Regions from separate parts of the Pseudoalteromonas sp. '520P1 No. 423' genome, predicted to be linked through region 2. Evidence: predicted binding sites of a transcription regulator. Region 2 holds the regulator's gene; each other region holds the start of a gene.
What was found. Region 2 encodes sigma-54, which starts transcription at its own class of promoters, with help from an activator protein. Its sites were predicted from a motif close to GTTGGCACGNNNNTNGNNT; they were not measured.

Region 1 (11,231 bases), 3.4 Mb from region 2:
GAACGACGCGGTTTTAAACGTGCAACGGTTGCATTAGCTGCAAAGAATGCCCGCTTAATTTGGGCACTGTTACATTCAGAAAAAGAATATCAAATTGATTATGTAAAATAAGTTTTAAAGTAACAAAGTTAAATAAAAAAGAGTTTAACTCACCGAGTCTGTGCATTAGCAATTGACGATAACACGGTCAGACCGAGAGCAAGAAAGCCTGTTTAGTCGGGAAGAATAATTCTTTATAAAAGAAGATTCTGTTTAACGAATGAGGCATTGCTCAAGCGCAAATCATCAGGGCGATAGCGTAACAAAGCTAAAAAACGCCGAATGTAGAGCTGCTGTCAGATCTTCTTGTTATCAAAAAGTGTTATTGCTTGACAACGGGGAGTCCATGTAGCTATATTAAATGACATATATAATTCCTACCTTATTAACTAACTTCAATCACATCTTCAAACTTCACACTACCTAAATCTTTGAAGTTGAGTGTTAATCCAGTTCCATTTTGTCCCATGCTTACACTATCAACACGAGTACGCATTTGGACTGGTAATTCAATATGCTGTGCTTTTAAAGTCCCATTTTCACCTGGCACATTTTGCACTAAACCAACGGCTCTAATTTTATACTTACCATCTGGAACTGAATTTCCTTGTGAGTCTTTTCCATCCCATTTAAATTCTAAGTTACCGCCGTTAGAAGCAGCCATAGGTACTTCTCCTACAACAACACCATTTTCATCTTCGATACGAATTTTAATATCAGAAGCAGGATACTCTAGAGGAATACGGCCTGACATTTCTTCACCAGCTGTATTTGTTACATAATGCGTATCAACCAATACATCTCGTCCAACTAAACTCGACGCTTGTAAAGCTTGATTAGAAGACATTGATTCAGCAAATTCATCAAACTTTGTTGACATATTTGTAATGCCTTCTGCCATAGACATATTTGTCATCTGCTGCATCATGGCTTCATTATCTGTCGGATTCGAAGGGTCTTGCATCGCCAATTGCTTTGTCATTAGAGTAAAAAAGTCTTCTTGAGTCAATTCACCTTGTGGTACAGAATCAGGTTCCTTTTCTGCATTTTTTCGCAAACTATCGACATAACTACTGCTTTGGCTGCCATTAATTGGATTTATCATTTTATGCTCCTATTAACGTTGGCCAAGTAAAATTGTTTTACTTAACATGGTTTTTGCTGCATCCGCTATTTGTACATTTGTTTGATATGCCCGTGATGCTGAAATCATATTAGCCATTTCTTCTACCGTATTAACGTTAGGCCTATATATATAACCTTCCTTATCAGCCATTGGATGACCGGGGTTATATTCAACATTTAAAGGTTTATCACTTTCAACAATGCCTAAGACTTTTACTCCAACAGATTCACCTCCTTGGGCTGCGGCAGCTTTTGTCAATTCTGCGGCAAATACTGGATGCCTCGCTCTATATGTTTCATCAACACTTGAACTTACTGAATTGGCATTTGAAAGGTTACTTGCTGTTGTATTTAGACGCACTGATTGCGCGCTCATACCCGTACCAGCTATATCAAATACATTAAATAAACTCATAAATTACCTCTCATGCCCTATTGCCCGCTCAATGCTTTTTTAAGCCCTTGGATCTTACCTGTCAAAAATCTTAGACTTGCCTGATATTCTACTGAGTTTTGTACATACAAGTTTCGTTCCACTTGTACATCAACTGAATTTCCATCGCCAGTATCAGGCTGCAAAGGGTTACGAAATTGCGCATTAGCATTAATAGAATTAGCATTAATATTGAAGTGCTTCTCATGAGTTCTGGTCATTGAACTCGATTGTTTTGACTTAGCCTGATTTAACACGGCTGCAAAATCTATATCTTTGGCTTTATAACCAGGTGTATCTGCATTAGCTATGTTTGTTGCTATAATTTCTGCACGCTGTGATCTTGCTGTCATAGCGCTTGGATGTATGCCAAAAGCTTTTTCAAAACTGATCGCCATAACCCCTCCAAATTTTTGACTTTAGGGAATTAAAGCAAAGGTTAGACCATGTTGCTAAGGATTAATAAATAAGGAGGTGCAATAAAGATAACGTGAATTCAAAAAAAACAATAAAAGCAGATAAAACAGCAACTTAAATGGGAGACTTAAAACAAAAAAATTCTTTACTTCAAGTCTAATTATAGTTATTTTTTTTGGTAAATTATACCAGGATTACAACGGATCATCTCAAAATCGTCATTCAATCCCGTCATAGATTCTGACGCGCCTAAAAATAAATATCCCTTTGGATTTAAAGCCTGTGCAAACTGCCCAATGATTTTAGATTTTATTTCAGGAGAAAAGTAAATAAGTACATTACGACAAAAAATAATATCAAACTTCCCCATCAAAGCATAAGAATCTAGTAAATTGAGATGTCTAAATGTCGCCATTTTTCTTACCGGTTCAACAACCTTTGCCATACCATGACCACTATCCATAAAAAACTTTTTACGTCTTTCAGTAGAAAGGCCTCTCGCTAATGCTAAAGAGTCATATTCTGCATTTTTACACAAGTCCAGCATAGTATTTGAAATATCAGTACCTACAATTTGGGCTCCAGCAGTAAAAGAACCTAAATTTTTAGCCTGATATTCAGCAGTTGTCATTGCAATCGAGTAAGGTTCTTGCCCTGATGAACTTGCCGCTGACCAAATTTTAACTGGACGACGTAAACTCTTAAATTCTGGGAATATTTTACTTTTTAAAAGCTCAAATGGATATTGATCTCTAAACCATAAAGTCTCGTTGGTTGTCATTGCATCAACAACCGCGGCACGCAATTGCCGCTCTCTAGGGCTTAAAGTTTTACTTACCAATTCAGATAATGATTCAACTTCAAAGCGCCCCATTAAAGGTGCTAAACGGCTTTTTACTAGATACAACTTGTTATCACCCAAAACAATCCCGCACTGCTGTTCTAAAAAAGTGCGAAATTGATTATATTCATGCTGCTCTAAGTTTTTATTAGCCAAATTTGATATACCTATATATTAAGTTAAAGTGAATATTAATCACAGTGAACCCATTTTTTAACTGCTGCAGCCAATTCATCGGGGTTAAATTTAGCAATAAAGTCATCTGCACCTACTTTTTCAATCATAGCTTGATTGAAAACCCCACTTAATGAAGTATGTAATATAACATGCAAAGGTGCTAATCGAGGATCAGCTTTTATTTCTGCAGTTAATGTATAACCATCCATTTCAGGCATTTCTACATCTGAAATTAACAAACCAATTCTTTCGGTTATATCTGTTGTACATTCTTTTTCTGCAATTTCTCTGAGCCTAATAAGTGCTTCTTTACCATTTTTAGCAAGTTCGGTTTGAATACCCAGAGGTTCAAGCGCTCTTTTTATTTGATTACGGGCGACAGCAGAATCATCAGCTATAAAAATAATACGCTCTCCTAAATCTTTTTGAATTTCGCCGTCATCTACAATCTCAGAGCTAACCGCTGTATCAACAGGGCAAATATCACTTAATATTTTTTCAACATCAAGGATTTCTACAAGTTCTTTTTCTATTTCAGTCACAGCTGTAAGATATGAATTTCTACCAGAGCCTGATGGAGGAGGTAAAATAGACTCCCAATTCATATTCACTATACGCTCAACTGATCCAACTAAAAAGCCTTGCACAGAACGATTATATTCAGCAATGATAATAAAGCCATTTTCAATATCATCAATGGGATTACCACCTATTGCCATAGATAAGTCAATTACAGAAATAGTTTGACCACGTATATGTGCCACACCTCTAATATACGAATTCGATTTTGGTAACGAAGTTAGTCGTGGGCATTGTAAAACCTCCCTCACTTTAAACACGTTTATACCAAAGCGCTGACGGCCTCTAAGTTTAAATAACAAAAGCTCTAGTCTATTTTGACCTACTAACTGTGTTCTTTGGTTGACCGAGTCTAAAATGCCCGCCATTTCAATCTCCTGAATGAAAAGCTAAATATTAGGAATGAATATTGCTTCCATAAAAAGTATAAGTAAATTTGTATACAGCAAGCGTCTGATTATTGACGCAAAATATTTATACCCTGTTTTCAACATAAAGCATAGTAGAAACATAATGAGTTTGTTTAATAAAAATCATCATAAGTTAATTTTTTTTATATTTTTGACGTTATTATCCAATAACGTCACAGCAGTAAGCTATTCAAAAGCGCAATTAGAGCAGCTTGCTATAAATTATTTAGAACAAGATTTACAAGGTTTGACTAATGGTACGCGAAAACTATCAGCGCTTGCCATTGATCCAAGAATACCCGATAAAAATTGTGATACTGAATTATTAATCAATTCAGCAAAAGTACAAAGAAGTAATCGGCAGAGTACGATACAAATTAAGTGTTTAGATGAAAAAAAGTGGAATTTATATGTTCAGGTCAAAATTATGGAGCTTGCCCCTATTGTTGTTGTCAATCAAAACCTAAATAAAGGCGAAATTATTACAAAAGAACATCTCAGTATAAAACAAATGCAAAAACATTTAATCAGAACACAATATTTAAATGAAACACAAAGCACTACTCTATTAGGAAGTCGTAGTAAACGGAATTTAAGAAGTGGATCAGCAATCACTTATAAGCAAGTTTGTATGGTTTGTAAGGGAGATAAGGTCACTATTTTTGCAGGTGTACGTGGATTAAGAATAAAAACAGCAGGATTTGCGCTACAAGATGGAATTATTGGCCAAAATATTTCTGTTAAAAACTCTAAGTCTGGTAAGAAGTTACATGCTAAAGTACTAGGTGTTGATCAAGTTAAAGTAAGTATTTAAGATATATGTTAAACTATTTCTAAAATTGGCCGATACTAAAAGTAGTGAAATTTTAATGCGAGATATCTCATGGTTAACCAAGTAAATAAAGGCAATCAACAAAATGTTGCCTATACAAATTCAAAGCAGCTGAATGTCAGTAAAGACAATTCAACGACACCAGTACAAAATCAGCCCGCAGCGACAGCTAAAGCAGCTACTGACTCTGTAAGTTTAACACCTCAAGCACAACAACTTCGAGGCTTACAGGAAAAGGCTGAACAATCGCAAGGTTTTGATAGCAAAAAAGTAAACGAACTTAAAAAAGCGATTAGTGAAGGTAATTATCAAGTGAATGCAGAAAAACTAGCTGAAAAAATAGCTGGCTTCGAATTCGATTTATACGGTTAATAAAATGATTGAACAAAATGAAGTACAAAATATTCAGCAGTCTTTAATTGAGCAAAAGCAAAACTTAGATGCTTTATGGCTAATTTTACAAAATGAATTAGAATCAATCAATTCCAGAAATGGTAATGCTTTAGAAAGTACAGCAAAAGAAAAAGTCATTTTATTAAATAAAATATCAACTTTAGATAAAAAGTTAATCAACTCTTCTCTTGAACAAATAAAAGAAGTGGTGCCTTCAATAAAAGAGGATATTAACGCTATAAATGAGCAATTAAATAATTGTAAGCAACAAAATGATACAAACGCTCATGCAGCCCACCAAACGCACATCGCCGTAAAAAAAGTAACCGATATATTACTTGGTTCAATCAAGTCTCTTACTTATGATAATAAAGGTAAGTCTCAAGCAGGCACATTATTAAGCAAAGGTATAAAAGCCTAATCACTCGGCTTAATTTAATAATATGTGATCTTTTTTACCGTTCTTGGTTTAACTTGACCTATATACAAATCATGAACTAACTTCATATCAAGCTCTAATTCTGTAGCATAACTATCGCCAATCGCATAACTTTTAATCACTTTAGCGCCTCTAACAGCGCCTTGAACTTTAGAGTTTAACGTATCATTGGTTGTGATCATGCCACGAACAGATGAGTTAGCTGTAATTTGTTGGCCGTATACTTGCTCAACAAGTTCTCTGTAAGCTTCTAGCTTTGATGCTTTAATCGCTAAAATCTCTTTTTGCTGCTGGTTTTTACCAGGCTGTAAACTAATAGGCGCATAACCAACCGCTTTTAAAATAGGAAAAGAGTCCGGTTGCAGATAATCATATTCAACATGTTTATTAAACATACTTGAACATCCACCTAAGATTGATGCGATACAGGTACCTATTATTAGCTTATTCATAATGTCGACTTACATCCGATGAAAGTTATTTTTGATATCTTATCTATGCATGTTATATGCCCATTTTGTATTAATGAAAATAGTTTGGCTTGATTGGTATAGGATTTGCTTTATTTACTATCTTTATGATTAAAAATGTAATGCTTTACAAATTAAAGAGCGATTTATGAATAAGTACTTTTTCCTATTTTTATTGTGCATAACACTTCCCTCACACGCTCAATGGTATGAATCTACTGGGCAATCTCAAATAAGAGACGGTGATACTCAAAGTGCAAAAACAAGAGCCATAGAAGATGCAATTAAACAAGCTCTTATATTCGCGGGTGCATCTGTCACTAGCGTGCAGACTGTTGCTAATGGTTTAATGACACAAGAACAAACCCATGTCAGCTCCCATGGCGAAATACAAAATATTGAGTTAGTCGATGAAGTTTATTCAAGCGAATCAGTTTCTGTTACCTTACGTTTAGATATTTTTGCAGATGAAAAACAATGTTTTTCATCTGAGTTTAAAAAAAGCTTAGCGATTACACAAACACAAATGCCTAATCAAGAACAGGCTCGAAATGGCCAAATTTTTGACATTAATAAAACCTTTAGCGCAAAAATATTCAAAAGTATTAAATCAGCAGAATCAATTACACCTAGAGCCTACTATCAACAAGCAATTTCAGTGAACGATTTTTTTAATCAACAGTATAATTTTGACCCTAGGCTTATTGAACAGGTAGCACAAAATAGTGACAGTCAATATGTTTTAATTTCTAAGATCAAAGATATATCTATGGGCTCACAGCAAAATTCTGACATCATGTTTTGGCAATCAAACAGTTTTGAGCGATTTTTTGATTTTGAACTCATTCTTTTTAATGCAATTACACAAGAAGTTATTTTACAACAAGATTATGCTACAAGCGGCATTTGGCGTTTTGATAAAACCGAAAAAGTTGATACCAAAAGCAATATTTTTTGGCATTCAGAATATGGACAAGCTTTAAATGAACTATCAAATCAAATTAGTCTAGATTTACAAGAAAAACTATCTTGCTTACCAATTCAAGGAAAAATAAAATATATTAAAGACAATACTGTTACCTTTAATTTAGGCAAACAGCATGGCGTTAAAAAAGGCCAATCTTTTGCTATTGCATATCAATCTTTTTTTACTGATGAGCAAGGAGTTCAACAGCCTTATATCATTACAAGTGCTAACCAAATCAGAGTTAATCAAGTTTATAACCGTAGCGCTATAGCTAATAGCATTGGCGATGAACTATTAGCTAATGTTCAAACTAGCGATATCGTATTATTAATAGAAGTTGAAGAGACTGAACTATAAAGCTGAATTAAATGCGCTGAGAAGCGCATTTATTGTAATATTTTACAGAGTCATTAATCACTCATAACCAAATTATCTTCAAATTGTATTATCTAAGGTCTATTACACGCATAACCAAATTATCTTCAAATTATATTATCTAAGGTCTATTACACGCATAACCTCCCTGTCATCTTCGAATTGTTTTATCGAAGGTCTATTACACGCATAACCTCCCCCCGTCATCTTCGAATTGTTTTATCGAAGATCTGTTTTTGATTTCAAGTTAAGTCAGCTAAAACATTGTACACCTTAAAACATTCATAAAAGTAAATATTTAAAACAAACCAATCGATTTTACCAATCACATTAATAACTACAATCAATTAGACCTATTTAACAATCTGAGTAATACTAGGCTCATACAAACGAAACAAATCATACAAAATAACAGGATTTATAATGCTTAAAAATATCGAAGGTCAAACAGTTCCAAATGTTACATTCCCTATTCGTAAAAATGATGATTGGGTTCAATTATCTACAAGTGAGATTTTTAAAGGCAAAACGGTTGTTGTATTTTCGCTACCAGGTGCTTTCACACCAACATGTTCATCAACACATTTACCACGCTTTAACGAACTGGCATCTGTATTTAAAGAAAATGGCGTAGATGACATTGTATGTATCTCAGTGAACGATACTTTTGTTATGAATGCTTGGGCTACAAGTCAAGAAGCTGACAATATCCAGTTAATCCCAGATGGCAATGGTCAGTTTAGCAAAGGTATGGGCATGTTAGTTGATAAATCAGACATAGGCTTTGGTAAACGCAGCTGGCGTTATTCTATGCTAGTTAAAGATGGCGTAATTGATAAGATGTTTATTGAAGCAGACGTACCAGGCGACCCATTTGAAGTATCAGATGCCGATACTATGCTAAATTATATCAACCCAAATCAAAAACCACTAGAAGCAGTATCAATGTTCACTAAACCTGGCTGTCAGTTCTGTCAAAAAGCAAAAGACTTACTAACAGAAAAAGGCGTGAGTTTTGAGGAAATCGTTTTAGGTCAAGATGCATCATTTACCAGCTTAAAAGCAATTACTGGTAACGATACTGTACCTCAAGCATTTATAGCTGGTAAGCATATTGGTGGTTCAGAAGCGCTAGAGAAATACTTAAATTAATGGCGTCCCATAGAGGATTCGAACCTCTGACCTATCCCTTAGGAGGGGACCGCTCTATCCAGCTGAGCTAATGAGACCCTATAAATATAAACTCATATTAAACCAATAAGTAACCGATGTGAACACCTAGCTTTGGTTACTTTAAAACTCTAACTCCATCTTTTAGCTGCTCTAATAAATTATTATCTAATGAGATTTGAGCTGCTGATTTAATTTCACCAGAGACTCTACTCTTAACAAATGTGCTAAGCATATAGCTTTCTTGATACAAGCTTAAATGACTCTGGAGGATAAGGTCTGAGCCTTTATTTTTTCTAGAGAAATCCATAACTGGTATACCAAATTCAAACATCTCATTTATTAACAGAAACTCTATTTGATTTCTCACTTCTGTAAATTTAGAAGGCATTTTGTCCGCTATTGTAATTGGTTCAATAACAATTGATTTATTACCATCTAATACATCTAATTTACTTAATAGCTTAAGTGTTATTCTCTTGACCTCATTTTTTATTTTTTTAGCTTGCTCTGAAGGTAAGTTACTTTTTAAGTTTTTATTATTTTCAGCTCGCAGGCGTGCATATTTTTCTAATTGAGTTTCACCTTTAATTACCACCTGTGTTGCAGGTTTTTGCTTTCGTTTTTTTTCTATATCATTATTTTCAAAGATACTACAACCTACTATCACGAATACTAATATAAACAAAATATATTTCATTTTAAGCCCTTAGCCATTAGTGTCTTCACTCGTCAATTTAGGTGATAATGTAGATTCTAATATAAATGTAGGTATCAAGCCTTTAGTTGAAGCAATAATTACTTTAGATGACATGTTAACTATTCTGGCATTTACAACAACACCAGACGCTGTATAAACTAATGTACCTGATAAGATGTAATCTGCTTCTAGAGACTCCGCTAATTTTTGATTATTACGTGAAAAAACAAAGTCGCCCCTATTGTTCACTTCAATATACTGCATCACTTTAAAATCAACTACAGGTATGCCATATTGTTGTACTTCATGAATAAAGCTTTCTGAAATCTGATTTCCTAACATATTTGTACTTTGTAAATTACCATTAAGATCAACAAAGGAAGTTACAGCAATTTTTGTATCTGGGGCATAAGCTTGAAAACTATCCATAAGCCCCATAGCCATTTGCTCCACGTATTCACTCAAAAGCTTGGTATTATTAATGACATAATCTGCTTTTGTTTTAAATACTAAAGCATCTTTATTAACCTCAACTTCTACTTCATCACAATAACTATCAACTAAATCAAGTTCACATTCATTGTCTCTATTTTCACTAGTTGAAGTACAAGCAGTTAATAATATAAAAATAAAAGTTAGAAAAATAAGCTTTAAAATATTCATAATTATCTCTTTAAGCGTTAAGGCTCTTCACCTTGAACTAAAGGAATACCATCTTCAAGTGAACTTGAAATTAACGCATTGACCGCATGAGAAGGAATAAAACCTTGAGATGAAGCCACTATCGCCTTAGATTTAACACCCACTATTCTTGCATTTACCATATAACCTGAGTCAAGTTTTACTAATGTGCCACCTAATACATATTTTATAGGTAAATTACCTTTTAACTCCAAAAAATCTCGGCTAAATATATAGTCGCCACTAGGGGCTACACGAATATAATCTGTAGTTTTAAAATCTATAACAGGAATACCAAACTTATGAACCTCATGCATAAAACTTTCTGACAATTGATTTCCAATTAACGGGGCTTTTTCATAATCCCCATCTAAAAAAACAAAGCTGGTAACGCCTATTGGAGTTTGACTATTAACATACTGAATATTATCAATAAGCCCATGCATTATTCCTCTAACATAATGGTTAATGTTTTTTACTGTTCTAAAGTTACTGGTGTTTTTAGAAGCAGCCAATACACTTTTACCTGAATATGACTGAAAGTTGTTACCTGATGATTTACTCTTATCATCAAAAGGCTCACTTATTTCTTGGGTGTTAAACATACTACAAGCAGATAAACTTAACCCAGCCGCTATAATTAAGTAATTAAAACGCATTGAACTCTCCATTAATAATGATTACGAATTAAAGAACCATCTCTCAACTGCACTTTTTCCTGAGACCAGAAAGCATTGAGTGGGACTGATTTTGTAGCTGCGCCATGAATCACATTACTACGGCTATCTATAAGCTTCACATTTACAATATATTGGTCTTGAACCTCAGTCAAAGTACCAGTAATAAAATAGTCAATTTTATGCTTATCTTTTAACTGACTAACATCTCTCGATAACATGCTATCTTGTCCTGGTTTTAAAATAATTTTAGGTAAAGTTTTATACTCTATTACTTCAAACCCTAACTGAGCAACAGCAGTCGTTAAACCTTCTTGCATTTGCAAACCAATTAATTTGGAAGGCCCTTTTTCTGAGATTGATGTTAATGTATTAACAGGAACTAAAGTTCCTACAGCAATTGAAGTATTTGGTTTTATTGGACGAAATTGCTGCAGCAGCTCTAAAGCGATTTGCTCACTATAATGATGGGCACTAAACTCTGACATTTGTGGTTTAGAAAAGTG
Region 2 (11,231 bases):
CAAACATACCTGTTAGCAACTTATGCCGCGCGTAAACTAGATATGACCGCAACAGGCCATGCTGGTGGCATACACAACTGGTTAGTTCAAAGCACTGATGGTGATTTAGAACAATTACTTAAAATGATGGGCACAGGTTTGTTTGTTACTGAATTAATGGGCCAAGGTGTTAATGTGATCACCGGTGATTATTCTCGTGGTGCAGCAGGGTTTTGGGTTGAAAATGGCATTATTCAATATCCTGTAAGTGAAATAACCATAGCTGGTAATTTAAAAGATATATTTAAAGGCATAGCTGCAATCGGCTCTGATATTGATTATCGAGGTAGTGTGCAAACGGGCTCTATATTAGTTGAAGAGATGCAAGTTTCAGGTGAATAAGTTTTAGTACGTTTACTGATATGTTTAACTTGAGATTGAAAAGGCAAGAGATTAACTTGCCTTTTTTGTTTTTGAAAAAACTTGGTTACTAAGTGGTTATTCAAGCATTTATTTTTAGATTAAAAACCAAGTTGCGGTACCTAGGAAAGCAAAAATACCGACAATATCTGTCACTGTTGTTAAAATAACACCGCCAGCTAAAGCTGGGTCAATATTCATTCTCTTAAGCATTAAAGGTATAAAAGCCCCAGCTAAACCTGCAGAAAGTAAGTTCATAAACATTGCAAAGGCGATGACTAATCCTAAGTTAAAATCCCATTGCCAGAGCGCAACAACAGAGGCGATTAACATAGCCCAAATTATGCCATTGAGTGCGCCAATCGCTAATTCTTTATGAATAAGGGATTTTTGATTGGCGTTATTAATATGTCCTACTGCCATGCCGCGAATAACAAGCGTTAGAGTCTGACTGCCAGCGACACCACCCATTGATGGCACTATGCCATTTAGTACGGCTAAAATCGGTAATATACTGAGCGTTGATTCAAAAAAACTTGCTACAAACGCAGCGCTAAGTGCTGTGATTAAGTTAACACCTAGCCATATTGAGCGCCGTTGGGTACTTTGAACTACAGGTGCAAAGGTATCTGCTTCATCATCAAGGCCTGCCATACTTAACATGCTGTGTTCAGCATCTTCACGAATAACATCAACAATGTCATCGATAGTGATACGGCCTAATAAATGTTTGTTGTCATCTAAAACAGGCGCTGAAATCCAGTCATGTCGTTCAAACAACTGCGCCACTTCAGACTCATCCATAGTAACGGGAATTGATTCATATTCGTCGTCCATAATGGAGCGAACAGTTAAACCAGGATTACTTGTTAGTAAAGAGGCTAGTGATACGCCACCTAAAAATTGATTGTTTTTATCAACGACATACAATTCATCTGTGGCGTCAGGTAATTCACCTTTTAAACGTAAATACCTCAACACAACATCAATCGTTACATCTGGACGGATTGTAACAGTATCAGTATTCATTAAAGCGCCAGCTGATTCTTCAGGATAAGAAAGTGCTAATGTCGCTCTCTCTTGATCTTGACTATCCATAGAGCCTATTACTTCTTGATAGACTGCGTCTGGAAGACTACGTAATACTTCTGCTAAATCATCAACATCCATATCAGCTGTTGCAGCAGCAATCAGCGTAGGCTCCATTTGAGCGATAATACCGCTACGAACGTCTTCTGATAATTCTTCTAGGATTTCACCTTGTACATCAGGATCTACTAGTTGCCAAAGAACTGCACGGCCTTTATAGGGAGAGGACTCTATTAATAGTGCTATATCACAGTCAGCCATATGAGCAAGCATACGTCTAACATGCACAAACATACCGCTACTAAGGGCTTTATTAACCTCTAGAAGTTGTTTTTGTGTGTAATCTTGCTCTAACGCTTCAGGCATCTGGTCTTATTGTTATTCTTGTTCGTGGAATTTATCAGCAATTAATTCACCAATTGTTTTTAGTGCTATTTTTGCATCAGGCCCGCTACACGTCACGGTTACTTTTTTTCCTTTAGCACCTTCTAACAGCATCAAAGCTAAAACACTATCAGCTTGCGCTTCTTTATTCCCTTGTTGCAATATTACCTTAGCATCAAAAGAAGTCGCAAGTTGCGCTAATACTGATGCGGCTCTTGCATGAAGCCCTAAGCGGTTTTCTATTAAGAAAATGTCTTGATATTGCATTATTTACCGTGAGTATCTTGTTCGCGATGGCGAACTTTTACATTTTTATGGCTTTTAGAAAAGCTATCACATAGTGATTGCGCTAAATAGACTGATCTATGTTTTCCACCCGTACAACCAATTGCAATTGTAAGGTAGCTGCGGTTATTTCTTTCTAAATGCGGCAACCAAGTTTGTAAAAAGGTTTGAATTTGCCAATTAAACTTTTGCACTATGCTATGGCTGGCTAAATAATCTTTGACAGGTTGATCTAACCCCGTTAAAGGCTTTAATTCAGGTTCCCAGTGTGGGTTAGGTAAAAATCTCGCATCAAAAACATAATCTGCATTTTTTGGCATACCATATTTAAAGCCAAAAGATTCAAAAGTAATGATTAATTGCTTGTCTTTTTTGCCTAATACTTTTTCTCGAATGGATTCCGCTAGCTGGTGAACGCTTAAATCCGTTGTATCAATAATAAAATCAGCATTGGTTACTAAAATATCTAATAGTTCTTTTTCTTGTTTAATTGCCAGATCTAACGGCTGATTATTCATAGATAATGGGTGTAAACGACGGGTTTCTGAAAATCGCTTTATTAAAGTTGTATCATCACTATCTAAGTAGAATAGGCTAGGTTTAACAAATTCAGGTAAATAACCAAGAATTTCATTAAACTCCTTTTGCTCAGCGGGTAAATTTCTAACATCAATACTGACAGCTATTTTATCGTAATTATCAGATACACTTCTTACAAGCGAAGGCAGTAGGTTAACTGGAATATTATCTACGGCATAATAACCTAAATCTTCTAATACGCGTAAAGCGACTGATTTTCCGGATCCTGAACGACCGCTTATAATGATAAGTTGCACTGAATTTTCCTTATGCGTCTTCAACTTTGACTAAAACTAATCATAAAAACTCATAATTAGTTTATTTTTATTAAAGTGTCATTATCTCATATAAAGATTGATCTGATTGAGCATGACGTAATTTTTTACAAAACTGTTTATCTTTGAGTTTATCAGCAATTGCAGCTAACGTCTTTAAGTGAGCCTGACATTGTGCATCAGGAACTAATAAAGTAATAAATATATCAACAGGGCGATCGTCTATTGCATCAAATGCAATGGGTTCTGCATTTACGACTAAAATAGCCACGGTTTTATCTATATTGGATAATCGGCCGTGTGGAATAGCGATACCTTTTCCGATACCTGTGCTTCCAAGCTTTTCTCGCTTTAATAAAGAATTAAGGATCTCTTGTTCAGTTAGCTCGGGTAGCTTTTGCTGTGCTATCTGGCTTATATATTCCAGCATTCGTTTTTTGCTATGAAAAAGGACTGCAGCTTTAGTGCAGTCCTTTGATAAAAATGAATTAATCATATTTAACGTCTAGATAATTTTTCTTTATGTTTAATAACTTGTCGATCTAATTTATCAATCAAGCCATCAATAGCAGCATACATATCAGCATGCTCAGAAGTTGCAAAAAGTTCGCCTCCATTAACATGAAGTGTTGCTTCTGCTTTTTGAGATAGCTTTTCGATATCTAAGATAACATGCACATTGTTAATATGATCAAAATGCCTTTCAAGCTTAGCGAATTTGTTTGTTACATAGTCTCTTAGTGGATCTGTGATATTTACATGACGACCTGTTAAATTTAATTGCATAAGCGTACTTCCTTCTATTATACATCTCAGATTAAACATTTTCTCTGATTTGACGATGGAATGGACAGTGATTCTCGATATTTTGCTATCGTTCTTCTGGCCACCTTGATGCCTTGATCTGCTAAAATATCCGCTATTTTACTATCACTTAATGGTTTGGCTTGATTTTCTGCGGCAATTAGCTTTTTGATAAGTGCTCGAATAGCTGTAGATGAACACTCACCTCCATTTTCTGTACTTACGTGGCTAGAGAAAAAATATTTCAGTTCATATATACCACGTGGTGTATGCATATATTTCTGTGTGGTTACACGTGAAATAGTTGATTCATGCATTTCTACCATTTCAGCAACGTCGTTAAGCACCATAGGCTTCATTGCTTCATCACCATGTTCAAAGAATGCCTGTTGTTGCATTACAATGCAATTGGCAACTTTTAATAGTGTTTCGTTTCTACTTTCTATACTTTTAATAAACCATTTAGCCTCTTGTAAATGAGAGCGAATAAACTGACTGTCCGCATTACAAGAGCCTGCCATAGAGGCATAGTGATTATTGACTCTTATTTTTGGCATGGTATCTGAATTTAAATCAACTACCCAACGACCCTTTATTTTTTTTACTGTCACATCGGGGATCACATATTCAGTTTGTTCTTTTACGATACTTGATGCAGGTTTCGGGTTTAGGCTATGGATCAAATCCATCACTTGTTTTAATTCAGGTTCTTTGAGCTTAGTTTTTTTCATTAAGCTGCGATAATCTCTCGCACCTAATAATTCAACGTATTCTCTTAAAATATGTTTGGTTTCATCAAGCCAAGGAGTTGTTTTATCGTATTGATTAAGCTGAATTAATAAACACTCTGATAGGCTTCGAGCTGCAATGCCAATAGGATCAAAGACCTGAATGCGTTTAAGTACTGCTTCAACTTCATCTAATTCAACTTCATCTTCTTCAGAACCTAAACTATCTAAAATGTCTTGTGAAGAAACGGTTAAGTAACCTGATTCATCTACAGCTTCTACGATTGCAGTGGCAATAGCTTCATCTGTAGGGCTAAATGGGGTGAGGCGTAATTGCCACATTAAATAATCTTGCAATGATTCGGATGTACTGCCTTGATATGCTAAATCATCATCTGGGGCAGGTCCTGCCGATGCTACGGGGGCGGCACTGACATATTCATCCCAACTTACATCCATTGCAAGTTCGTCTGTTAGGGTTTCTTTAGTTAAGGCTTCAGAGCTTTCCATTTCTACTTGAGCCGTAGGGATTATCTCTTCTGCATCAGAAGCTTTTTCTGCTGTTTCATTTTCAGAAGCTGGCGTTTTTTCTTCAGCATTAAAATCTTGCTCATCAAGTTCTAAGAGCGGGTTGCTTTCGAGTGCTTCTTGTATCTCTAACTGCAGATCTAACGTGCTAAGTTGCAATAGGCGGATAGCCTGTTGCAACTGTGGAGTCATTGTTAGTTGTTGTCCAAGACGAAGCTGTAGTGATTGCCTCATTAAGTTTTAACAATCCTTATAATGTCTAAATTAAATACACTCTTTTTTACTTAATTTTGAGTATAGCCCATATTTCTTTTTATATTTTTTTATAATCTAAATTGTTCACCAAGATAAACGTCTCTTACAGTCTGATCAGCTAAAACGGCTTCAGGTGTACCAGATGCGATAAGTTCGCCATGGGAAACAATGTAAGCTTTTTCACACACATCTAAGGTTTCACGCACATTATGGTCTGTAATTAACACGCCTATACCTCTATTTTTAAGATGTTGTATAATTTTTTTAATATCCAATACTGAAATTGGATCAACACCTGCAAATGGCTCATCTAATAGAATAAATTTAGGTTCAGCTGCTAAAGCTCGGGCAATTTCAACTCGACGTCTTTCGCCCCCTGATAATGCCATACCTTGGCTATCACGAATATGGCAAATATTAAATTCATCCAATAAATTATTAAGCGCATCTTCTCTTTGTTGCTTATTCAGGTGTTTGCGAGTTTCTAATATGGCCATGATATTTTGATAAACAGTCAGCTTTCTGAAAATAGATGACTCTTGCGGTAGGTAGCCAATGCCCATACGAGCACGATTATGCATAGGCTGTAAAGTGATATCTTCATCATCAATTTTAATAGTGCCTTTATCACTTGGCACTAGGCCAACTATCATATAGAAGGAAGTGGTTTTACCTGCACCATTAGGCCCTAATAATCCAACGATTGTGCCAGCTTTGACTTCTAAACTCACATTTTTTACGACTTGCCTGCCGTTGTAACTTTTTGCCAGTTGCGCTGCTTGTAATAAGCTCATTAATTATTACCCGATTGTTTAGTTTCTTCTTTTTTAACTGGCGTTAAAACAGTGTGTACTCTTTGGTCTGAGTCTTTATCTTTGTATGCGGTAATAAGTTCTTGAAGGTGATCGTAGATAATTGTTTTAGCACTCATTGATTGACCGCTTTGGTTTATTTTTGCATCACCTTTAAAAGTGAGGGTACCAGATTCAACGTCATAACGAATATTTTTTGCACTTGCTGTTACAGGGCTGCCGTCTTTAAGTTTACCGATAAAAGTAGCTGGGTTACCTGTTGCTATCAATATTTGTTTTTCTTTTCCTAATTCGCTTCTTCTATGTACTTCTAATAAGTCAGCTTTGATGTTTTTATCTGTATGTTTGATATCCACATTATTTTTAAATATTACAATATTTCTTTTTAAATCAGCCTGCTGTGTATCGGCAGAGATAGATACCTTGCCGATAAGCTCTTTTGCTTGCACATTAAAGTGAGTAACTAAAGCCAATGTAGCAATGATAAATCTTTTTTTATAAATTGTTTTATTGGTCATAATTTTCTTTATCGTAGTAAATAGTTTGAGTATGGTTGATTAATTCAAGCGTTTCTTTATTTAGATCTGCATTGAGACCTTTACCTGTAATTAACAAGTTTGGACCTGTCATCGTGGTTAACTGATCTGAATGCATGGTTGAGTCTTGAATATAAATCTCTATTTGTTCGGTAGTAATTTTTTGTACCATCGCGATTGGGTTCAGATTTTTAGCCACAACGCTTTGCTCTAAAATTAATTTTTTATTATTATTATTCTCATATAATGTCGCTTCAGCGGCACTGATTGCCCATACATCATTTTCAGAAAATAAAGTAAAAGTGGGCTCAGTAAAGTGTGTAAAACCAAGCTCTTGATAGAGTTCCATTTTTTTAGCTGTTACTTTATGGCTAACATGCCCTTGTTTGTCAAAAACTGTTTGTTTTAAAGTGTCAGCGGTGTAATCGGGAAGTACTTCTATTTCAGGTGTGGAAACAGCGGTTTCTTTGCTGGTGGTCAGGTAGGGATACCATAACCACAGCATGATGCTGAAAAATATAGCACTGAGGAGCAGCCTAGCTAGGTTCATGCACTTGTGCCTTCACATAATAAAACTTTATTTTGTGACAACATTAATAAGTCAGTTAGCTCTCTTACAGCGCCAAAGCCACCCGGTAACATGGTTTTATAATGTGAGATATGGCTTATAAGTGGATGTGCATCATTAACCGCAACTGCAAATCCAACTTCCTGCATGACAGGTAAGTCAGGTGCGTCATCGCCGATATAGGCTATTTCACTGTCAGTTAGCGATAAATCATCTTTGAGTTGTTGATATGATATTAGCTTATTTTCTTGACCTTGATAAATATGTTTTACATTTAGGTTAGACATTCTATTTTGTACAATATTTGATTGTCTACCGGTGATCACGGCAACTTCAATTCCGGCATTAATTAACGCCTTAATACCAAAGCCATCTTTAGTATTAAATGCCTTTAATTCTTCACCTTGATTACCTAAGTAAATACGGCCATCAGAAAATACGCCATCAATATCACAAATAAGTAATTTTATTTTACTGGCTAGTTGCACTGTTTCTTCAGAAACTTCTTGGTATAGCTCTGCAAATGTTAGCGCTTCAATTGGTTTTTTTTCAGACATTAAAATACACCTGCTTTCAATAAATCTTGCATGTTTAGTGCGCCAATAGGTTGTTGTGATTCATTTACCACTAATAGACCATTTATACGTTTGTTTTCCATTATATTTAAAGCTTGAGCTGCTAGCATGTCTGGGTTAACAGTCGTGCATTGTGTTGTCATAACGTCACTGATTTTAGTATTATGGATATCAATCTTTTGCTCTAGAATACGCCGTAAGTCACCATCAGTAAAAATACCTTGAAGTTGGTTTTTGCTATTGACGATTGCAGTCATGCCAAGTCCTTTTTCAGACATCTCTATCAGCGCATCTTTTATAATATCATCACATTTTACAATCGGAATGTGAATGCCACTGTGCATAATATCTTTTAAAGTTAGTAATAAGCGTTTACCTAAACTACCGCCCGGATGAGATAATGCAAAATCATCTGCTGTAAAACCTCTGGCTTCAAGTAAGGCGACAGCAAAGGCATCACCCATCACTAAGGTTGCTGTCGTACTTGCTGTTGGCGCAAGACCTAGAGGGCATGCTTCTTGTTCAACTTTAATGCAAACATGCACATCGGATAGTTTAGCTAATGAAGAGTCAATATTGCCGGACATACTTACCATTTTAGCGCCAATGCGTTTTAGTACAGGAATAATATTAATAACTTCACTGGTTTCACCAGAGTTAGAAATTAATATAACTACATCTTGTGAAGTGATCATGCCTAAATCACCGTGGCTTGCTTCTCCTGGGTGAACAAAAAATGAAGGCGTGCCTGTGCTTGCAAGTGTAGCTGCAATTTTATTACCTATATGGCCTGACTTTCCCATGCCAATAACGATAATACGGCCTGTACAGTCAAACATAAGCTGACAAGCGTTCTGAAAGTTTTGATCAATATATTGATCTAGTTGCTTAATAGCTTGTTTTTCTATCACTAAAACTTGCTTTCCACGAGTTATAAAATCTTGCAACGACATGTAATTCCTCTGATTTTACTTTAAATGATATTTTTAAAGCAATTAAGCTACTTGTGAAAAAATATAATATTGATAAGCGAAAAATCCGCATAATAAAGTAGCACCTTCTATTCTATTAATGCGGCGGGTTCCCTTTAAATTCAAGCTCATTGCAATTAAAACAACCGTAGCACCTAGCATCACCATCATATCTCTAGAAGCCGCGCCTGGGTCTATATCAGATGGATTAATCATACCCGCAAGTGGCAATACTGCTAACAAATTGAAAATATTAGAGCCTATGATATTACCTAGCGCTAAGTCATCTTCTCCTTTTAAAACCCCAGCAATACAGGCTGCCAATTCAGGTAAGCTAGTGCCAATAGCGATAATGGTTAAACCTATCACTAAATCACTCATGCCAAAGTGTTGCGCAATTTCAACTGCTGAACCAATTAAAAAATGCGAGCTTACAGGTAATAATATTAATCCAAAGACTAACCAAAAGATTGCAGATTTATTGCTCACGTTACTTGGCACATCACCACATGCTTCAGCAACAAAAGGGTCTGCTTCTTCGCTTTTTTGATTTTTTGCTATGTAAATAAGGCCAAGAATAAAAATGATAAAACCGACTAATAAAGCTGTGCCTTCAGGAGCTGAAAAATAATTATCACTAATCACATACCATGCACCGAGTGAAATAAGCATTAATATTGGCATTTCACGCTTTAATGTGGAGGAAGTTACTAATAATGGCTTAATTAATGCGGTTACACCTAAAACCAGTAAAATGTTAGTAATATTTGAGCCTATGGCATTACCAACTGCTGTATTTGTTTTGTCGGCTAAAGCAGCTGAAGCCGATACCATCATCTCAGGTGCAGAAGATCCCATTGCGACTATGGTTAAACCAACAATAAGAGTTGGTACGCCAAGGTTTCTTGCAATAGCTGCTGCGCCATACACAAATCTGTCTGCGCTCCAAACTAAGGCTGCGAATGCAATAAGTAAAATGATACTTGGTAAAATGATAGGAGTTAACATGGTAAGTTAATTTTAAGCCAATATTTGAAGGATAATAACCCTAAATTCTAGCAAGAACTGCACTAAATGTATAATGGCAATATTGTTCGCATGTAAAGTTATTTTGGCTAATAATCATACTTCCACACAACTCAATTGCTTTTTCTTACAAAATTTTACTTTTATTTTGTCCCAAAATGTTAAAAAAAGCTTAAAATACCCTCCAGCAAAAATGTATTGGAGAGCGACTTGTCGCAAAACATAGTTGAAATCAAGGATGTGACCTTTACAAGGGGTGAGCGTGTTATCTATAAAAACATGTCCTTTAGTGTGCCTAAAGGTAAGATCACAGCCATAATGGGGCCAAGCGGTATAGGTAAAACAACTATGCTTAGGCTTATTGGTGGCCAGCTTAAACCTGAGTCAGGTGATATTTTATTTGAGCAAAATAGTATTCCTAAAATGTCGCGTAAGACTTTATATCAAGCTCGAAAAAAAATGAGTATGTTATTTCAAAGCGGTGCATTATTTACGGATATGTCTGTTTTTGACAATGTTGCATTTCCTATAAGAGAGCATACAACATTAAATGAAGAGCTGATCCGCATAATTGTATTACTGAAGTTAGAACTGGTTGGTTTACGTGGCGCAAAAGATTTAATGCCTTCAGAGTTATCTGGTGGTATGGCAAGACGTGCTGCTTTAGCGCGTTCGATTGCATTAGACCCAGATCTTATTATGTACGATGAACCTTTTGCCGGACAAGATCCTATTTCGATGGGTGTATTGGTAAAATTAATAAAGTCTTTAAACAATGTACTCAATATAAGTTCATTAATTGTCACCCATGATGTAACAGAGGTAATGAGCATTGCAGATCATGTCATTATTATTGCTGATAAGGGCGTAATAGGAGAAGGTTCGCCAGAAGATATGCTAAAACATGAATCACCTTTGGTACAACAATTTCTACAAGGGTTATCTGATGGCCCTGTACCATTTCATTTTGAAGCAAAAGATTATGCAAAAGATTTGTTGTTAGAACAAAGCGAAGGAGAGCTACAATGATTGCTTTTTGGCAAAGGTGGGGGAAATCAACTATTGAGCGTTTTTCTTCTATAGGTAGAGCCACAAGTTTATTGTTAGGCGCCTTATTTAGTCTCCCTAACTTTAAAAAAGGCACGCCATTATTAATTAAGCAACTTTACTCTGTTGGTTTTTTATCTCTTATTATAATTATCGTATCTGGTTTATTTATCGGTATGGTATTGGCTTTACAGGGCTATACTGTTTTACAAGGGTATGGTGCGGAAGGCAGTTTAGGGCCATTAGTTGCGCTTAGTTTATTAAGAGAATTAGGCCCAGTAGTGACCGCTTTATTGTTCGCAGGCCGCGCAGGTAGTGCGCTAACGGCTGAAATAGGTTTAATGAAAGCGACTGAGCAACTGAGTAGTTT
Region 3 (11,231 bases), 3.3 Mb from region 2:
CCTTCGTCATATGCCGCTTGACGAATATCTTCCAACTCTTGCAAAGTCATAGGTGCTACAACTTGCTCTTCTTCCTCAATTTCAATTCCTTCTGTCTGTTTTACAGGCGGATTATACAAATCTTCTAATGACGTACCTATAGCAGTTGAGCGACCAGTAAAGTCTTGTTCTTTACTTTCATCACTCACTTCTGGGGCTGACCAGTTTTTTAATAGCTCTCTGACAGCCTCTTCAGATTGAATAGGGTGACCATTACGATATTTACCTAACTTCATTTAACTTTGAGGCTCCTCGCCTAAATATCTTCATTATAAGAATTCTTCGCCGCCGCCGCCGCCGAGCATTATTTCGCCCGCATCAGCTAATCTTCTAGATACGGCTAAGATTTCTTTTTGAGCTGCTTCTACTTCACTTATACGAACAGGGCCCATCGCTTCTAAGTCATCGGCAAGCATTTCTGCTGCACGTTTTGACATATTTTTAAGTATATTATCTTTAAGACCTTCGTCAGCACCTTTAATTGCTTTCATTAGTACATCTTGTTGCACCTCACGTAAAATAGCTTGAATGCCACGATCATCTACATCAATTAAGTTATCAAATACAAACATCAAGTCTTGAATCTGCTGTGACATATCTTCATCATGCTCACGGATTGAATCCATCAGTTGACCCTCAATATTTGTATCAAGGTAATTCATGATGTCAGCGGCTGCTTTTAATCCGCCCATTTTAGCTGCTTGTGCGCCTGCTTGTCCTGCAAATTGTTTTTCCATTATTTCATTTAGTTCTTGTAATGCAGCAGGTTGAACTTCTTCTAAGTTAGCAATACGCATTGTTAAGTCTAAACGTACTTTCTCTGGGAATTGCGCAACAATTTCAGCTGATTGTTCAGGGTCTAAGTATGACAATACAATTGTTTGTATTTGAGGATGCTCATTTCTAATAATATTAGCAACTTGCTTAGAGTCCATCCATTTTAGTGAATCTAGGCCCTTTGCGCCTGAACCCATTATAATTTGGTCAATAATATTTGCTGCTTTTTCTTCACCTAGTGCTGCTGTTAGTGCTTTTTTGATGAAATCTTCAGATTGGAAACCAATATTACTGAAGCTTTGGATCTGATCGATAAAAAGTTTATGCACAGCAGTGATTTTATCTTGGCTTAAGTCTGCTAATCCAGCCATTGCCATGCCCACTTTTTGAACCTGCTTTGGCTCTAAGTTTTTTAAAATTTGTGCTGCATCTTCTTCAGACAAGCTTAGTAATAAAATTGACGCTTTCTCTACACCGTCTAATTTATCAACATCAAAACTACCTGTTGCTTCTTGTGTTTCTTCATCAGTCATCTTCGGTCAACCACGCTTTCACTACTTGAGAGGATAATTCAGGTTCATTTGCAACCAGTGCTCTAACTGCTTTTAATAAGTCTTCATCACCATGTAAATCTGGTAACTGTAAAGTTCCATCTGGTGCAAAGCCGACAGCTGATTCATCAAATTCTTGAGACAACATGTCAATAGTACTATCGCCTAAATCTACACCAGAGCTTAACGAGTCTTCATCATATTCTTCAAGTGTATCATCTGGGTTAATCAGTTTCTTCAACATTGGACGTACAACAGCTAAAATCAATACAATAATGACAATTGCACCTAGCGCTAAGCGAATAACCTTAATAAACCATGGTTGTTCCCATATAGGTAACTCTACTATTTCAGATGTTGCTGCTTTTACAAATGGCACAGTAACAACTTCAAGTACATCACCTCGTTGCATATTAAAGCCAACGCCACCTTGCAATAATCGGCGAATATTTGCTAACTCTTGCTGGGTACGAGGCACTTGAGATGTGGCACCTTCAGCATTTGTTGCTAACTTATAATCAATTGCTACAGCAACACTAATTCTACGTATTACTCCGGTTTGTTGTCTTTTATGAGATATGGTTGTATCTAATTCGTAATTACGTGTTGCTTCTTTATGATTACGACTTGGCGCACTTGTTGAAGCATTACCATCAGTCGCTTTTTCTGGAATATTAGATTTTACAGGCGGCTGATTAGACAAAGCACCTGGAATACCTACAGCTAAACCACCTATATTATTTTCTTCTATGGTCATTTCACTACGAATGGCTGGTAAATCTGGATTAAAGCGCTTTTGCGTTTCTTCTACAGCACTAAAGTCCATCATTAAATCAACTTGTGCGGTATAACTACCTAAACCAACAACAGGAATAAGAATAGTGTCTATTTTTTCTAAGTAAGCTTGTTCACGTTTCAGTTCTATATCATATTCTTTACGAGAACGTGCCGATAACGAGTTTTGAGAACCCGAGTTTAATAATCGTCCATTTTGATCTGTTACTGTTACTCTAGATGGCTCTAAGCCTTGTACTGCAGATGCGATAATATCAACGATTGCATCAACTTCTTCGCCACGTAATATACGTCCTCGCTTTAAAGTTAATACAACCGTTGCGGAAGGTTTTTTCTCTAACCTTGCAAATACATTTTCTTTTGGAATTGCTAGCAATACCTTAGCGCGATTTATATTTTTTAATTCTTCTATTGTACGTGCTAATTGTTGCTCTCTACCGTGTTTTAAGCGCTCACGCTCTAATCTTTGGCTTACACCAAAACCCATATCTTGCATTAAAATATCGGTGCCAGAGTTGGGCTCTTGCTCTAACCCTTCTCTTTGCATTAAAAGTTTAATCGTTTGGTAATCTGTTTCTGGTACTAAAACGATATTGCCATCAAGTTTATAATCAATTTTTTGCGCATCTAAGAAATCTAATGTTTGAATTAACTCATTGGTAGGCATTTTTCCTAGTGGACGCATATCTGGCTGGCGCGCCCAAATAATAATAAATACCGCAATCGCTAAACAGATAGTCAGAGCAATAATTAATGTGACTTGACGTAAAACATCAACTCCACTGAGGGCACTTAAAAACCCTGATTTTTGCTCTTGTCCCGAATCTGACACACCGCCAGCATCTAATGTGCCGCCAGCATCTGGGATTGAGAGATCTGTACTCTGGTTAGCTTGGTTCAAAATAACTCCATAGCCTATATTTAATGGCCATATTATTCATATTTTTATGCATATTAATTAGTTAACGCTATTTTATCACTTATCCTGTTTAGAGTATTGATTATTACTCTAAACAGGCATATTCATTATATCTTTGTAAGCTTCAACGAGTTTATTACGAACTTGAACAGTTGCCTCAAATGCCACTGACGACTTTTGTGATGCAATCATAGCTTCAGCAAGTGATACGCGTCTATCACCCATTTCAACAGCTGTCACTTTATCTTTAGCGTCTGCTTGTAAGCCTGCAACATTGTCTATGGCACTTTTTAATAAGTCACCAAACTCTGCACTAGAAGTGCCTTGAACTGGTAATCTATTTTGTGTTTTAGTCCCGGCTTCAACAGCCATAGATTGCATTTCTTGGAATATCGAATTTGCTGGTATTTTCATTATTTCTCCATTACTTATAAACACTATAACGAATAGTAAGCAATATACTTGCCAACACCAATATAGTGTTTAAATTCATTGTGTTAGATAATTTACTTTGAGTGTAACTTTTATTGTCAGAGTTTTGACTCAGTCTGGAGACTGGCTAATTGTAAGGAGGTTATTTAAAGCGTTTTAACTGAAGAAAGAAGACTAAATGGGTTTTAGTCTTCTTTATATATTTTTAAATATTATGCGGGTACTTGAATACCTAAGTCTCTCATTTTTGCTAATTTATAACGTAGAGTTCTGGGGCTAATACCTAGCTTTTCAGCCACATCTTTACGACGACCCTGACAAGACTCTAAAGTTTCCAATATAATCTTATTTTCTTGATCTTTTAATTCATCTTTAAAGCTAGGTTCACTAAAAGTTGGCGCCATATTTTGCACAGTAGCGACCGTTACTTCAGTTACAGCTTCTTCTATTACTTGGTTTTCAGTAATAGTCGGCTGTACCAGCTCTAAAAATACTTCATTCTCATCGATTACATCACTTGATTGTAGAATTAAAGCACGCTGAATAACATTATCGAGCTCCCTCACATTACCTGGCCATGAGTGTTGATATAGCTTATGTTTAGCTGCATCAGTTAAATTAGGCTTTATTTGTTCCGCTCTTTCACAATGTCTCGCAATTAAATGTTCCGCCAGAGGCAATATATCATCGGGTCTGTCTTTAAGTGGTAACCACTGTAAAGGAAATACATTTAAACGATAGTATAAATCTTCTCTAAACTTACCTTCAGCAACTGCTATTTTTAAATCTCTATTACTGGTCGCCAATACTCTGACATCAAGTTTAATTGTTTTTCGGCTACCTAATCTTTCAACTTCGCGCTCTTGCAATACACGTAATAATTTAGCTTGTAAGCTCAAATCCATTTCCGTGATTTCATCAAGTAATATAGTGCCTTTTTGTGCTTGTTCAAACTTACCAGGACAAGCAGCTATTGCACCTGTGAACGCTCCTTTTTCATAACCAAATAAAGTCGCTTCTAGCATATTTTCTGGAATTGCAGCACAGTTGATGGCGATAAAAGGAGATTCAGCACGATCAGAATGATCATGAATATATCTTGCTAATACTTCTTTACCAGAGCCACTAGGTCCTAATACCATCACACTCGCTTGAGATTTAGCCACTTTTTGAGCTAAATCTAATAATGCTAAGCTTTGTTTGTCGGCTACTATTGGGCCATCTGTTTCTTTTTCTTTTTCAGGTAAATAGCGACTTACCATATTAAGCAGTACTTGAGGCGCAAAAGGTTTTGCCATGTAATCGATAGCACCTAAACGCATGGCTTCAACAGCATCATCGATTGTTGCATAAGCAGTCATCATAAGAACGGGTAAATCTGGTTGATTTAGCTTTATGCTTTTAAGTAAATCGATCCCTGAAAGACCACCCATCTGCACATCACTGACAACCAAAGATACTTTTTCTTTTTTAAGTAACATGATTGCTTGTTCTGCACTGTCTGCCTCGATGCAATCTATACCAGCCAACTGTAAGGTATCAATGAGTGCTTCGCGTAAACCCGCGTCATCTTCAACTACTAATATTTTATTGTCGCTCATGATTTCTCCAAAACCCTTTTGTTTATTTTGGGTTGTATTGAAATTAGTGTTGTTGAAACTATCAAATTTGGCTCTTTAAACATTTTACAATCTTCTCATTAGTTTCAATTATCACACTTCATTTTATTCATTGTTATCACTACTAAATTGATGTTATTTACAGATCATGTAAGAAAATCGGTAAATGAATATTAAACGCAGCGCCTTCGATTTGATCTTGCATTAAACTTACTTTGCCTTGGTGGCTATTGGCAACTGCATTTACAACCGCTAAACCTAACCCTGTACCTTGGCTTTTTGTAGTAAAAAACGGTTCAAATATCTTACTGACTAATTCTTTTGGTACGCCTGGTCCATTATCTGATACACATATGCAAACCATATCTGGTTCTATTTCATCTCGTTTCGCTGATAATAAAATTTTAGAGCCAGGGCCTTTCACTTGAATACTATTGTGAATTAAATTAGCAATGGCACTGGCTAAAGCGGTTTTATTACCGGTAATTTCAATATCCGGCTCAGGTAATTCAATGTTCAACTCACCATTATGTTGTGTAACCATAGCTTCAGAGCTTGCTTTTACTTCTGTTAATAGTTGCTGCATCGACACTTTTTCAACAACTTGTTGCTCACCACTTTTTGCAAATAGCAGCATATCGTTTACTTGTGTTTCAAGATCTTGCAATCGTGACATCAGCTTTGTATGAAATTTGTCTCTAGAATGCGCTTTTAAGTTTTGATTTCCTAAATGATCGGCATATAGCATCGCAGCAGAAAGTGGCGTACGAACTTGATGGGCTAATGATGCAACCATTTTTCCTAACGCACCAAGTCTTTGCATATGCGCTAACCGCTCTTGTAATAAACGGGTTTCTGTCAAATCCGTCATTAAAATGAGTTGACCAGGTTCTGGGGATAAAGCTGAAATATTTAGCTTTACTTTACGACCATCTTTTAATGATACTTCATGGCCATCATCTTGCTTTGGACAAAATGATCTTTGAATGATCGTTAACCATTTTTCACCTTCAAGTGGTTCTCCTAGCATATCAATAGCAATTTGATTTGCCCGAGCTATCATGCCTCGGCCATCAAGTACAATAACACCAGCAGGTAAAGTATCAACTAAATGATTAAGCCAACTTGATTGCTGTCTTAATTCATTTAACTCACCCACATATGACTCTTGCATTAAACAAGGGTTATATTGCGAACTTGTATAATCATTTTGAAATACTTGTGCTAGCGCCATAACTTTTAAACCTGACAAAATAAAAATCTACATTGACTAAAGCAGAGATCGTGCCAAAAAATAAACCTTTAAATACAGATGGTTGAGATTAATTTAGACTGGTCAATAAAATGGCGTGAGCTATATCTGGCTATTTTTAGCTGTGTTAAGGTATTACTATAAAATTTAATTAGCGAGCCATTTAATGTGTGAATACTGCCCTTGGTTAGATTTAACAAAAACTGATTGTATAAAATATCATGATGAAGAATGGGGTGTGCCTTTATTTGATGATCAAAAGCTATTTGAGTTTATTACATTAGAGTCAGCTCAAGCAGGCCTAAGTTGGTATACAGTTTTAAAAAACGTGAGAGTTATCGTAAGGCGTTCGACAATTTTGATCCTATTAAAGTTGCTAAATATGATGAAAATAAAATCGAAGAACTATTAAATAATGCAGGGATCATTCGTAATAAATTAAATTTTTAGGTCCCACTACAGTTTATGCGCATATGCAGGCTTGTGGCATGGTTAACGATCATAGTTTTAATTGTCATAGAAGAGCTAAAATTATTGAAGAATATAAAAAAGGGCTATAAATAGCCCTATATTTTATAACTTACTTAAGTCTTAATCTTTCGTTAAATTATATTTTTTCATTTTTTCAACCAAAGTTGTGCGTCTAACACCTAATATTTCAGCAGCTCTGGCAACAACAAAATCATGACGTTCTAAAGCTTGTGTTATTAAGCTCACTTCCAGCTCACCTAGATACTCTTTAAGCTGAATACCTTCATCAGGTAATAAACCCATAATGCTATCTGGTTGCTCAAACTCAGCTTCATCATCGTCATAATCCGCACCATCAGAAAAACCAGAGCCAAATATATCATTTAATGCTTGTCGCTCTAAAATCTCTTCTGGGTATTCAGGTACGAACGCATCAACTTCTAAATGTTGATATTTTTTAGGCAAATCTTGTGCATCAACCACTTTGTCAGGAAACATGATCACCATGCGTTCAACTAAATTAGCTAATTCTCTGACATTGCCAGGCCAGTTATGCTCTTTGAGATTATCTAAAGCTTGCTCAGTGAACTTTGCAGAATACCCCCCCTGTTCACAGTTTCTTTTCATTAATTCTTTAAGTAATAATGGAATGTCTTCTCTTCGCTCTTTTAAAGCGGGATTCTCGATAGGAAAAACATTTAATCGGTAGTACAAATCTTCTCTAAACGAGCCAGCTTCAATCATTTCATCTAAGTTGCGATGAGTTGCTGCGATGACACGTACATCTGCTGAAATTGATTTATTACCACCCACTCTTTCATAGGTACGCTCTTGTAATACACGTAATAATTTAACTTGCATTTGCAGCGGCATATCACCAATTTCATCAAGAAATAAAGTACCGCCCTGTGCTAATTCAAAGCGACCTTTACGCGCAGAAATCGCACCGGTAAATGCACCTTTTTCATGACCAAATAATTCACTTTCAAGTAACTCAGCTGGAATTGCGCCACAGTTTACAGGCACAAAAGGACCACTTACACGTTTGGATAATAAATGAATATTACGTGCAACCACTTCTTTACCCGTACCTGACTCACCTAAAATTAAAACATTGGCATTTGTTATTGCAACTTGCTCAATTAAAAAGCGCACATTTTTAATGCTTGGTGTTTCACCTATTAAGCCATCAAAATGCTTTGAGCCACGACTTGAATTGTGGCTTCTAGGGATCAGACGATGATATTCTTGGCAATCATGGATAAGTTGCGTGGTTATTTCGTAGTTAAAAGGCTCACTAATTAAACCGATAACATTAGCAAATGATAATAACGGTTCTAAAGTCTCACCTAATAATAGAAATGGAATAGCTGGATTTTCACGAATAATAACTTCATGTTCAAGCGAGCTGCTAGCGCCTAGAATAAAAGCAGTTACACAATCGACTGGCGAAGCATATTTTTTATAATCTCTATCACTTACGATTTGATTCGCTTCATCAATAAACGATAATGAAGCTGACAATGCCTGTGCCCTGCTTTGATTTTCATCAAATATTAATACTTTTGCTGGACCTATCATATATTAGGACTACTAGATATTTTTATTATGCTTATGATTGTAATCTGATTTAACTACGATGCAAGTTATTAGTGGCATTTTTTTGACGTATGTTATTATTTTGACGTATTTATTTTAACTTACCCATCAGATCCAAATGAAGTTCCATTTTAGCTATCAAACTCAACTAATATTTAATTTAGTAAAAAGATTCAAGAAATTAAATAATTGGGCGATACTGTAAGTATAATGTGAATTTCTTATATTTATTATGGCACTTTTCTTGCTTGAAATTTTACATGTTAATTTTTAGGATCCCGTTATGGCACATTTATCTATAAAAAAATACCGTCAAGTTAATGTTAATAATGTTCAAGATATGACTCCATATGAGCAAATAAATCTTATATTCGTTAATGTGATTGGTAAACTGGCAGCTGCAAAAGGTTTTATTACTCGAAATGAAATAGAAAAAAAAGGTGAGAATATTTCTACCTGTATTTTATTAATCGGCGCACTTGAAGATGCTTTAAATATGCAAGCCGGTGCTGAAATTTCAGATAATTTATCGGCTTTATATGCGTACTGCCAACGTAGATTAGTTGAAGGAAACTTGAAAAATGATATTGATGCTTTAACTGAAGTGTCAGATATTATAAAAACAATTAAAGAAGGTTGGGATGCTATTCCAGCTGATATGCGTCAAAAAGATCAAGTTTTGCAAGCACAAACAGTTTAATTTATGGAGTTTTCATGTAAAGATCGTAAGCTGAATAATTTAGTTATGACGTTTACTGGTGCTATTTCCAAAGCAGAAATGCAATTAGCAACCGATACTTATACATTACTTGATAAACATATTCACGCACTCTGTGAAAGTGACCCCATCAAACTTAGCGCTATTGAATTATCAAATTTAAAATTTTTAATCGATACTCATGCTATTGCAATTAAAAAAATGCAAAAAGAATTATCAAATAAGATATTAAAAAATAAGAAAAGTAATAAAGCGATAGCTAAATATCGTTCAATTTAAAGTTATAAAACACGAGTACAACCAATGTTACTGCCTATGAATTAAGATAGGCAGCCCTTTAAAAATGCATTAATTAAAACATCGAGTAGGGTGAGGCTTTTTCCTCATCCCTCTCACAGAACCTTATGATTAAAATGCGCTAGCCGTGTTCACTTCCCCCTTCGCAATCAATTAAAGCTTTTGACTCAAATTGACTCTATCAAACACATTGCTGATAGTCGGCTTAGTTTTCTCCTCTACACCATTTCTGGCTTTCAACGGCCTAGACTTACTCACTACTCCAGGTTCATCTGCCACCTCACATCGACAATAAAGCTTGAGTTTCCTCTTGAATTTAAGCCACTTACTAAAATTAAGTTTAGATGACGGGCTTCCCCAGTTACTGCACTAGCTCCCAGTTAGAAATGCCACCCTCAAACACAGTATTGGTCTGACTAAGTATAGGACTTTGCGCTATTTTGGACGCTTATCCATCAATACCGCTGAAACAGGTTACGGTTAGTTGTGTACCTCTAACTTTCTATGGCTTCCTTCAGACCTCTCCGCTAGCCAGTGACGCCCTTGCCATTCAGATTATCTTCCCCTTAGTCAGGGTAATAAGGCATCTTTAAGCCTATCGGGTTTGCCAGCTTCGCTGGGCAAACAAAAAAGGCCTCTATAAACAGGCCTTAAATTTTCATTTAGATTTTTTACGAACCTAAATCATTTTGAGTTTTTAACAACACCAGGCATATTATCAAGTTGTTGTTGTAAGTATGACCCTGTCGAATTCATATTGGCCACCAGTAAATCCATTGCGTTGTATTGCGCATACAACCTTGACTCTAATGACGCCATTTTTTGATTGAATTTATCAACATCTTCTTGCAAGCGAGCAATTTGACTTTCTTTTCCTTCTATTCTTTTTTCAATCAAACCGCCTTTACCTGTATATACCTCTAACTTTTGCGTTAATGTATTTACGAAGCCAGAGTCGCTATCACTACCAATTAAAAAATTTTGAACTGCATCAGGATCCTGTTCAATCATCTCATTTAAGGTATCATTATCTAAACTTAAATAGCCGTTTCGTTCTGTTCGAATGCCTAATTGACTTAAGGCTAAAGTACTGTTGTTTGCAGTATCAAATTGTGTTGAAAAGATAGAACGGATCTGATTCATAGAGTTTCGCAGCATAGCGTCACCAGATAAAGTGCCAGCATTATTTTCACTTGCTGCGCCTAATTGCTTACTCAAATCTACAAAAGCATTAAATTTTTCTATGAAACTATTGAGGCCTGTAGCGACATTATTATTATTTTCAGAAACTTTAATATTACTAATGTCATCGCTAGTGTCATGTACTTTATTTGCTGTGATATCTATGCCATCAATAACATCTTTAAAATTATTGGTATTACTTTTAACTACAACAGTGCCATCAATGGTAATTTTTGCATCTTGAGCTTTGTTGATTTGTGCTACATTAGTAATAGCGCCTGCTGTTTGTGCACCATTGACTAGGCGAGATAAACCACTCGCATCTGTATTATTGCTATCAGAGTCTGTCACCGACAATGTAATATTATCTGATATACCAGTATCGATACTCGTCAGCACTAGGCGTTCATCACCACTGTTTTCTGTAATAACACTTGCAACTACAGAGTTGTTATCATTGCTATTATTAATTAAATCTCGAATTTCATTAAGCGGTGCAGTAGCTGAAACAGCAATATTAAATGAATTTGTATTAGAGGTAATAGCGATAGTCCCTTCACCTAAATTCACACCTTGAGGT

Region 1: a site for sigma-54 is predicted at 6,230-6,248, ahead of PSA_RS16250 (flagella assembly protein FlgT). Genes of this name have one in related genera too.
Region 3: a site for sigma-54 is predicted at 6,406-6,424, ahead of PSA_RS16110 (PAS domain-containing sensor histidine kinase). Genes of this name have one in related genera too.

The regions. Positions count from the first base shown of each region.
Region 1 is NZ_BBZB01000001.1:3,540,941-3,552,171, forward strand. Features, by position in the region: gene PSA_RS16200 (IS110 family transposase) at 1-111, shown strand, start outside; gene PSA_RS16205 (flagellar hook assembly protein FlgD) at 425-1,144, opposite strand; gene flgC (flagellar basal body rod protein FlgC) at 1,157-1,579, opposite strand; gene flgB (flagellar basal body rod protein FlgB) at 1,597-1,995, opposite strand; gene PSA_RS16220 (protein-glutamate O-methyltransferase CheR) at 2,181-3,011, opposite strand; gene PSA_RS16225 (chemotaxis protein CheV) at 3,047-3,979, opposite strand; gene flgA (flagellar basal body P-ring formation chaperone FlgA) at 4,014-4,835, shown strand; gene flgM (flagellar biosynthesis anti-sigma factor FlgM) at 4,905-5,225, shown strand; gene flgN (flagellar export chaperone FlgN) at 5,230-5,667, shown strand; gene PSA_RS16245 (LPP20 family lipoprotein) at 5,682-6,137, opposite strand; gene PSA_RS16250 (flagella assembly protein FlgT) at 6,304-7,479, shown strand; gene PSA_RS16255 (glutathione peroxidase) at 7,921-8,649, shown strand; tRNA gene PSA_RS16260 (tRNA-Arg) at 8,650-8,726, opposite strand; gene PSA_RS16265 (hypothetical protein) at 8,786-9,367, opposite strand; gene PSA_RS16270 (FlgO family outer membrane protein) at 9,377-10,030, opposite strand; gene PSA_RS16275 (FlgO family outer membrane protein) at 10,048-10,707, opposite strand; gene PSA_RS16280 (FlgO family outer membrane protein) at 10,719-11,231, opposite strand, start outside.
Region 2 is NZ_BBZB01000001.1:176,183-187,413, reverse strand. Features, by position in the region: gene pmbA (metalloprotease PmbA) at 1-381, shown strand, start outside; gene mgtE (magnesium transporter) at 496-1,854, opposite strand; gene PSA_RS00850 (HPr family phosphocarrier protein) at 1,867-2,139, opposite strand; gene rapZ (RNase adapter RapZ) at 2,139-2,993, opposite strand; gene ptsN (PTS IIA-like nitrogen regulatory protein PtsN) at 3,064-3,507, opposite strand; gene hpf (ribosome hibernation promoting factor) at 3,510-3,797, opposite strand; gene PSA_RS00830 (RNA polymerase factor sigma-54) at 3,824-5,305, opposite strand; gene lptB (LPS export ABC transporter ATP-binding protein) at 5,395-6,120, opposite strand; gene lptA (lipopolysaccharide transport periplasmic protein LptA) at 6,120-6,656, opposite strand; gene lptC (LPS export ABC transporter periplasmic protein LptC) at 6,646-7,224, opposite strand; gene kdsC (3-deoxy-manno-octulosonate-8-phosphatase KdsC) at 7,221-7,799, opposite strand; gene PSA_RS00805 (KpsF/GutQ family sugar-phosphate isomerase) at 7,799-8,770, opposite strand; gene PSA_RS00800 (calcium/sodium antiporter) at 8,813-9,796, opposite strand; gene PSA_RS00795 (ATP-binding cassette domain-containing protein) at 10,025-10,843, shown strand; gene mlaE (lipid asymmetry maintenance ABC transporter permease subunit MlaE) at 10,840-11,231, shown strand, end outside.
Region 3 is NZ_BBZB01000001.1:3,511,986-3,523,216, forward strand. Features, by position in the region: gene fliH (flagellar assembly protein FliH) at 1-275, opposite strand, end outside; gene fliG (flagellar motor switch protein FliG) at 309-1,349, opposite strand; gene fliF (flagellar basal-body MS-ring/collar protein FliF) at 1,342-3,063, opposite strand; gene fliE (flagellar hook-basal body complex protein FliE) at 3,172-3,495, opposite strand; gene PSA_RS16105 (sigma-54 dependent transcriptional regulator) at 3,726-5,114, opposite strand; gene PSA_RS16110 (PAS domain-containing sensor histidine kinase) at 5,272-6,366, opposite strand; partial or broken gene PSA_RS24695 (DNA-3-methyladenine glycosylase I) at 6,551-6,944, shown strand; gene PSA_RS16120 (sigma-54 dependent transcriptional regulator) at 6,976-8,436, opposite strand; gene fliS (flagellar export chaperone FliS) at 8,738-9,154, shown strand; gene PSA_RS16130 (hypothetical protein) at 9,158-9,451, shown strand; gene fliD (flagellar filament capping protein FliD) at 10,154-11,231, opposite strand, start outside.